DNA from 2 places in the Ochrobactrum vermis genome. Region 2 is predicted to be linked to the other one. Evidence: predicted binding sites of a transcription regulator. Region 2 holds the regulator's gene; the other holds the start of a gene.

Region 1 (4,423 bases), 1.7 Mb from region 2:
GGCTTCATGCGTATCTCATCGTTGCATCATTGACAGGCGGGCAAACGTGAATTCGGAAATCTTCGGACATGCACCGGACGGGCAGGCGGTTCACCGGCTCACTATCTCCAATGGCCCTTTGACGGCCAAGATCATAAGCTGGGGCGCAGCCATTCAGGATCTGCGGATGGAGGGCCATGCAGCTCCTCTTGTGATCGGCTATCGCGACTTCGCCGACTATCCCGCTCACTCACCGCATCTGGGCGCCATTGCAGGACGTTCGGCCAATCGTATCCGCAATGCCCGGTTTAAACTGGACGGAACAACCTATGAGGTGGAGCCGAATTTTCAGGGCCGGCATAATTTGCACGGCGGCAGCAAGGGGCTCGGCAATCGCGTCTGGAAGATAACCGGAAACGGTCCGGATTTCGTGACACTTGCGACTGTGGCTGCGGATGGCGAGATGGGTTTCCCCGGCAATCTGAATGTGAGCTGCACTTACATGCTCAATGGGGATGGAACGCTGATTGTCCGTCTGGAGGCTGTGACCGACAAGCCGACCGTATGCAATCTGCTGCATCACAGCTATTTCAATCTCGATGATGGCGGCGAGGGCGATATTCTCGATCATCAGCTCAAGATCGAGGCTGATGCCTATATGCCGGTCGATGACGCTCTTATTCCGGACGGACGCGTTCTGCCTGTCAGAGAAACGCCGTACGATTTCAGGGAGTTTCGCCCGATTCGCTTCGAGGAAAATGGCAGTCAGGTCCAGTATGACAGCAATTTCTGCCTGACCGCTGCACGCGGACCTTTACGCCCATGCGCGTCGGTCAAGGGCGCTCGTTCCGGCATTCGTCTCGATGTTTCGACGACAGAACCGGGCGTTCAGCTCTATGCAGGCAACACCATGGCCAATGATTGCATCGGCTTGATGGGCAAGCCCTACGGAAAACACGCAGGCTTCTGCCTGGAGCCGCAGGTCTGGCCGGGATCGCTGGAATATCCGTATTTCCCGCAGGCAATATTGCGTCCAGGCGAAGTTTATGCCCAGACCAGCCACTTCAGCTTTACGCGAGGATAATCAGTCGGAAAAGGCGGCGCGTGCGGTTTCCATCGGAGCGAGCGCGCCGCGTATCTCGACGACCCGTGCCGCAACCAGATGGGCTTTGCGGGCTGCGTCCACTGGAGCAAGCCCCTTCAATCGTGCAGCAAGATAAGCGCCATTGAAGCTGTCGCCAGCGCCGGTGGTGTCCACGGCCTGCGCCACAACGGACGGCACCGATGATCTTTCATTGCCGGTGACGACCAGAGCCGGTTCCGTACCGTCCTTCACGACGATCTCCTTCACGCCAAGCGCGGCAAGGCGATCTGCACAGGCACCAGCATCCTTGTCGCCGAAGAGCGCTTGTTCATCGGGGAACGTGGGCAGTGCAATATCCGCAATACGCATCGCTTCGCTGATGATGTCCTGCGCAACTTTCCGGTCGGGCCAGAGCTGGTGACGGAAATTCGGGTCGAATGCGATTCGCGAACCGGCGGCGCGGCACTTCCGCAAGACATCGAAAAACGTGTCGCGATGTTCGGGAAGGATGATGGCGATTGAAATGCCCGAAAAATAGATGATGTCGCGACCGGTCAGACTTTTTTCCAAGGCTTCGCGGTCACTGGCGAGACGCCGGGCGGCGGCGTCGCTGCGCCAATAGGTGAAGGAGCGCTCGGCACCGTTAAGCGTGATTGCGTAAAGACCGGGGTGAAGTCCGTCGATAACGGGGCTGTGAGCGATACCGATACCGTTCGATGTCAGAAATATGCGCTGCTTCTGGGAGAAGCTGTCTTCTCCAAATGCGCTCACATATTCGACAGGGTAGGACTTTTCCATCAGCGCCCGCATGTACCAAGCAGTGTTCAGCGTATCGCCCGCAAAACCCATGCGCCATTGATCGCCTTCATTGCCTGAAAGCTCGATCATGCACTCGCCGATAGATGCAAATCCGCCCATGTCAGTCTCCCTCACTTCCAATGGGGCTAACGCCTATACTAATTTGCCGCTATGTAAAATTGGTTTGTCGGCATTTGGTGATGACTGTCATCTGGTCTTTATCGACTTGCCACATTCATTGTGTAAGCATCCGCCGACCGCATCGACCTCAAAATCGGGATGGCTTTTCAAAAGCACGATGCATTACTGGATATTTTGGAGTTCCGTCGACGCCGTGTAGCGAACTTCGCCTAAGGATTTGACATGCGTTATGCGATTTATTTCACACCGCCATCCAACGATGCGCTTTTGAAGGTTGCCGCAAACTGGCTTGGACGAAGCGCGTTCAGCGGTGAGCCGGTAAAGATGCCGGCGATTCGCTCGCTTGCGACCGATGAAATCGCCAAGCTGACCGAAGAGCCGCGCCGCTATGGTTTTCATGCGACGATGAAGGCTCCATTCCGTCTGGATGAAAACCACACCGAAAACGATCTGCTTTCCGCATTGATGCATTTCGCCTCATCGGCGTCTCCTGTCACTATTCCTCGTCTGAAGCTTCACGCAATCGGGCCGTTCTTTGCACTCGTGCCGGAAGAACCCGTTGCCGAGTTGAACCAGCTCGCAAATGATGTTGTCGTTGCTTTCGACCGTTTTCGCGCGCCGCTCAATGAGGCGGAAATTGCAAAGCGGCGGCCGGAGCGTCTCAGCGAGACACAGCGGCACAACATCGAGCGCTGGGGCTATCCTTACGTTTTTGAGGAATTCCGCTTTCATATGACCCTGACCGGTCCGGTGGAGGAGAAAGACTGCGCTCGCGTGGAGCGTACGCTGGACGAGTTCTTCACGCCGCTGCTGGATGATGCTGTGGAGGTTGCGAATCTCGCTTTGTTCGTAGAACCTGAGAAAGGGGCTCCTTTCGAGATTCATTCGCTGCATCCTCTGACTGGCGGCAAGATAGCGTCAGCTCGGGCCTCACGAGCAGTTGGGAGGCCGTAGGCAATGGGAAATGAAACAGTTCTGTGCAATGCACGCATCGTGCTCGCCGATGACGTCGTTCTCGGATCCGTAAAACTCGTAGATGGCAAGATCGCCGATATCTCTACCGGTGCATCCAGTATCGGCGACGACATGGAAGGCGACTTCTTGACGCCCGGACTGGTTGAACTGCATACGGATCATCTCGAAGGGCATTATGCGCCGCGCCCGAAAGTGCGCTGGAATCCGATTGCTGCCGTGCAGGCGCATGACGCCCAGATTGCGGCCTCGGGGATCACCACCGTTTTCGACGCATTGCGCATAGGCTTCGATGATGACGCCGAGACGGGTATCGACGATATGCGCAAGCTTTCGTCGGCAATTGCCGAAGGCCGCGATGCTGGCCGGTTGCGAGCCGACCATTTCCTGCACTTGCGCTGCGAGGTTTCGGCGCCCGACTGTCTTCCGGCCTTCGAGCAATTCGGTAATCAGGCGCTGGTCAGACTGGTGTCCCTGATGGATCACGCGCCGGGGCAGCGCCAGTTCACGGATATCGAAACCTACAAGACCTATTTCATCCGCAAGCTGAAATTCTCGGAGGAAGAGTTCCGGCTCTATTGCGAGCGGCGTATAGGGCAGTCCCAGCAATATTCCGCGCCAACGCGCAAGGCGATTGCCGAACTGTGCCACCAACGCGGGGTTATTCTGGCGAGCCACGATGACGCGACGACAGAGCATGTCGCAGAAGCAAAGGCACAGGGGATACGCGTTGCCGAATTTCCCACGACACACACTGCGGCGAAGGCGTCAAAAGATTCCGGCATGTCGGTTCTCATGGGGGCGCCGAATGTGGTGCGCGGTGGTTCGCATTCGGGCAATGTCTCCGCACGCGAACTGGCTGAATCCGGAAATCTCGACATCATTTCGTCGGACTATATCCCGGCCAGCATGATGCAATCGGCGTTTTTTCTCGCAGATGTCGTCGAGAACATCTCGCTGCCTCAAGCCATTCGTCTGGTTTCTGCCAACCCTGCCCAGGCGGTAGGGTTGGAGGACCGTGGCGAGATCCTTGCAGGCAAGCGAGCTGATCTGGTTCGGGTGCAGATCGCCGATCATGTTCCGATCATCCGCACAGTCTGGCGGGAAGGGCGGCGGGTTATTTAACCCACCGAGATTGGCGTAGTCGGCTCCAGAGCCAACTTGCCATCATCCAGAATGTCGAGCTGCAGATAGCGATAGCTTTCAATGCTGAGGTGGGATGTTTTCGGGGAGTGCGGATGCGTCGCGGTCACCACGACGACGCAGGCGCCAGCAGTTTCTCCGGCAACGATACCGGCTGGCGCATCCTCGAACACAAGACAGTTGTGCGGATCGAAGCCAAGCCTTTTGGCTCCGAGCTGGAAACATTCAGGACTCGGTTTGCCGCGCTCCACATCTTCGGCAGAAACGATCATCTTTGGCATTGGCAATCCTGCCGCAGCGACGCGA
Region 2 (4,423 bases):
AAGACCGACGCTTTCGCCAATTGTCTCATGCGATTGGACCTCGATCGCAGAGCCGACCGGCGCGCCTGGCAGAACCAGGTCGATTTCTACGACGCACCGATGGTGATCTACCGGCCCTGAAAGCTTCTCCGGAAAGGGACAGCGGTCACCCATGAAACCAAAACGCCGATCTGAATGAAATCAGACCGGCGTTTCAGTTTGTCCGATTATAAACACGCTTCTTAGAGCGGTGCTTCCGGGCGGTCCTGGGACAGAAGGAGCGCGCCGATGGCGTCAACCTGCTTCTGGCTTGCAGGCGCATAGCCGAGCGATGCCGCCTGCGGGGCAGTCGTATCGAATTGCGACTGGTAGGAGGCCATCTGCACAGGCTGTTCCTGTTGAGGCGCTGCAACACCGCGATGACGCGCCAGACGGTCGCCGCGAGCCTGCGGGCCAGCACCGACATTCTGTTCCACGCTTTGAGCCTTTACAGCTTCCGCAAGCGCCACCTGAACGGTTGGTTCCGTTCCCGGAACCGGTCCTGTCTGCGGCAAGGTCACGTCATAGGATGCATCTTGCGGAACAGAAGGTGATTGCGGTGAATAGGCCAGAGCGAGATTGTATGGATCCTGCGGAACCGGGCTTTGCAGCGAACCGTCGCGATTGCGCTTCTCGTAGAAGGAATTGCCACCCGCGACGAGCACATAATGCATGTTGTTATAGGGAAATTTCAGGCCAGCCGTGTGGAAGAACATGGCATTCTTCAACTTTGGATGCCGTTCCCCTTTGAGGACTGCGGCTGCGGCGGCCTGGACGTCCGGCAGCGCTTTGGAATTCATCTGGCGTGAAAGAACACCAGGTGCAAACTGGTTCTTCTGACCGACCACACCACAAATCGTATCCGGATAACGGCCCGATGCGAGACGATTCATGACGACCGTGCCGACAGCCAGAAGGCCATCGGAGCTCGAACGGTTGGATTCGAAGAACATCGCACGCTCAAGACAATTCTTGTCCCGTGCGGTGTAGGTATAGGTCTTCACGCCATTGACGGTCTTGACGTGGCTTGCCGCCGTCTTTTCCGAATTGGCTTTTCCCGAGGTTCCAGTCGTCGTGCAACCGGTCACCACGAAAGGCGCAACCACTAGCCCGATAAGAACGGGCAATTTCCACTTCGCGGCGCGCGTCAATGGCTCAGTCTCATGTTAGGACCCTTAACTGATCCAGTCATCCATTCGGGCAAACACATCTGGAACGATGCGCTCGAACGTCTGACTGCGGTGCAAGTCAAAGAGGACGAAGATCAAAATCACACGCCCTACTGTCGCTCAATCGAATTCAAGGTTTTGGAATTTTTAGGCCAAAAAAAGGCGAAGGGTCAAATCCCAACAATGCTGAGGACGGCTGAAACGTCCGAAAACAATTCCGAATCGAGAGTGCGAATATGCCTACAAGCCCTTTAAATATATTAACAATTTCTTAACAGTATCTATCAATTCAGATAAGATATTGATTTAATGAGATTCAAAGTCTCGCAATACACGCCATATCGCTGCCTTAATTCGCTTTTGCTTGCGCATTTTTTGCAAGCACATTCATGGTGCTTCAAATGATCTGCGGAATTTCTGTTTTGAGAGAGGTTCCGCTGCACCATGTCAACTTTGGAAACAGGCTTGTAACATCGCGTGAGACCGGGCTTTCAACGCCTGTTTCGACCGTCCCGATGCGAATCGGATGACACCGACCTGCGCTTCACAAAGCTCCGCCGCAAGCAAAAACGGCCCACCACGAGAGCCGTGGCGGACCGGATAAGTTCAATTCCTGAAATCGTAGACGACTGCGTCGATCAGCCGAAAGAATAACCGGCGCCGCGGACGGTGCGGATCAGATCAAGCGCGCGACCGACATTGATCGCCTTGCGCAACCGTCCGACATGGACGTCCACCGTGCGATCATCCACATAGATATCCGGTCCCCAGACCCCATCGAGAAGCTGGCTTCGCGAGAAAACACGACCGGGCGACATCATGAAATATTCGAGCAGGCGGAATTCCGTCGGTCCAAGGCGAACTTCCTTTTCCTTGCGATAGACACGATGCTGCTGGCGGTCGAGAACGAGATCACCCACTTTCAGCACGTGAGAAAGAATGCTTGGATTGGACCGGCGCAGCATGGCCTTGACGCGCGCCAGAAGTTCCGGCGTCGAAAATGGCTTCACGACATAATCGTCTGCGCCGACGCTCAAGCCGCGAACGCGTTCGCTTTCCTCGCCACGCGCCGTCAGCATGATAATCGGCAGGCGCTCCGTTTCAGGCCATTGACGCAGACGGCGGCAAAGCTCGATGCCTGACACGCCTGGCAGCATCCAGTCCAGAATGAGCAGATCCGGCACGTTCTCGCGCAAGGCGATTTCGGCCTCGTCGCCGCGCAGCATCGTATCGACCTGATAGCCCTCTGCTTCGAGATTGTAGCGAAGCAGGACGCTCAGCGCCTCTTCGTCTTCCACCACAGCGATTTTGGGTGCCTGTGACATCCAGTATTTCCCTATCCAATTTCGGCGGGCGCTAGATACAATCCCCCAATCGACCGCGTGCCGCCGCGCTATTCACTCATTCTCAACCGCCGGACCGAAGTTCGGTCGGCTGTAGTTCAGGGTTTACGCGCCTCATCCACGACAATGCCGTGGCTCAGGTCTTCCTTGGGTCGTTCGGCCGGCATTTGCAGGCCGGTCACGATGTAATAGACAGTCTCCGCGATATTGGTCGCGTGATCGCCGATGCGCTCGATATTCTTCGCGCAGAACAGAAGATGCGTGCAGGCGGAGATATTGCGCGGATCTTCCATCATATAAGTCAGCAGTTCGCGGAACAGCGACGTGTACATGGCGTCGATCTCGTCATCGCGATCGCGAACGACATTGATCTGCTGCACCGAGCGCGACGCATAGGCGTCGAGCACATCCTTGAGCTGGGTCAGCGCCAGTTCGGCCAGGGTTTCAAGGCCGCGATATAGCTTTACCGGCTGACGCGATTCCGAAACGGCGGCAACGCGCTTGGCAATGTTCTTGCCCAGATCGCCGACACGCTCCAGATCGGCAGAGATGCGGATCGAGCCGATGATTTCACGCAAGTCCACAGCCATGGGCTGGCGCTTGGCAATGATCATCACAGCCTTGTCGTCGATCTCGCGCTCACTGGCATCGAGGATCAGATCGTCGGAGATAACGCGTTGTGCGAGCGCATTGTCCGCATTGACGATAGCGGCGACCGACTGCTCGACCATACGTTCCGCATGTCCGCCCATTTCGGCGATCTTATGGGTGAGAAACTTCAATTCCTCATCGTAGGAGCGAACGGTATGCTGAGACGGCATAGTAGACCTCGTAATATAAATTGCGGGGAAGCCGCACTGTCTATCTGTTTGAGCGCAGTTCCGGATTAGCCGAAGCGTCCGGTGATGTAGTCCTGCGTGCGCTTTTCGGTCGGCGCGGTGAACATGGTTTCCGTGTCGCCCACTTCGACCAGATTGCCAAGATGGAACATGGCGGTGCGCTGCGAAACGCGGGCAGCCTGCTGCATGGAGTGGGTGACGATCACGATCGTATAGTTCTGGCGCAGCTCGTCGATCAGCTCCTCCACCTTGGCGGTAGCAATCGGATCGAGCGCCGAGCACGGTTCATCCATCAAAATGACTTCCGGGCTCACCGCAATCGCGCGCGCAATGCAGAGGCGCTGCTGCTGGCCACCGGAAAGGCCGGTGCCAGCATCGTGCAGACGGTCCTTCACTTCCTCGAACAAGCTCGCCTTCTGCAGGCTCGTCACGACGATTTCCTCCAGATCGGCCTTGGTACGGGCGAGACCATGAATGCGCGGGCCGTAAGCGACATTTTCATAAATCGACTTCGGAAACGGATTCGGCTTCTGGAACACCATGCCAACGCGGGCGCGCAGCTCGACGACATCGATCTTCGGATCGTAGATGTCCTCATTGTCGAGCGTGATCTTGCCGCCGACCTTGCAGCCTTCGATCGTATCGTTCATGCGATTGAGCGAACGCAGGAAGGTGGACTTGCCGCAGCCCGAAGGGCCGATCAGCGCCGTGACCATCTTTTCCTGGATTTCCAGATCGACGTCGAACAGCGCCTGCTTCTCACCATAAAATACGCAGACCTTGTCGCCGCGCATCTTTATGGAATTGGCGTTGGCGTTCATTTTTTCTCCTACGGCTTTCTCGAGAGATCGTTCGGTCATCAGATTCATAGCTTTCGACTCCCGTTTACCAGCGGCGCTCGAAGCGGCGGCGCAGAATGATTGCTGCAATGTTCATCACGGCAAGGAACAGAAGCAGGACGATGATAGCGCCTGACGTGCGTTCCACAAAGGCTCGTTCTGCTTCGTTCGCCCACATATAGATCTGCACCGGCAAAGCGGTCGACGGGTCCATC

Evidence for each region. The regulator PhoB, encoded in region 2, activates phosphate uptake and scavenging genes when phosphate is short. The targets are predictions, from matches to a motif close to TGTCATNNANCTGTCAT.
Region 1: the regulator PhoB is predicted to act here: its motif matches at 2,067-2,083, upstream of CQZ93_RS05445 (DUF1045 domain-containing protein).

The regions. Positions count from the first base shown of each region.
Region 1 is NZ_PCOC01000001.1:1,120,379-1,124,801, forward strand. Features, by position in the region: gene CQZ93_RS05435 (aldose epimerase family protein) at 47-1,063, shown strand; gene CQZ93_RS05440 (sugar kinase) at 1,064-1,981, opposite strand; gene CQZ93_RS05445 (DUF1045 domain-containing protein) at 2,225-2,956, shown strand; gene CQZ93_RS05450 (alpha-D-ribose 1-methylphosphonate 5-triphosphate diphosphatase) at 2,960-4,099, shown strand; gene CQZ93_RS05455 (HAD family hydrolase) at 4,096-4,423, opposite strand, start outside.
Region 2 is NZ_PCOC01000001.1:2,776,662-2,781,084, reverse strand. Features, by position in the region: gene CQZ93_RS13870 (hypothetical protein) at 1-120, shown strand, start outside; gene CQZ93_RS13865 (cell wall hydrolase) at 222-1,169, opposite strand; gene phoB (phosphate regulon transcriptional regulator PhoB) at 1,826-2,512, opposite strand; gene phoU (phosphate signaling complex protein PhoU) at 2,629-3,351, opposite strand; gene pstB (phosphate ABC transporter ATP-binding protein PstB) at 3,417-4,190, opposite strand; gene pstA (phosphate ABC transporter permease PstA) at 4,255-4,423, opposite strand, start outside.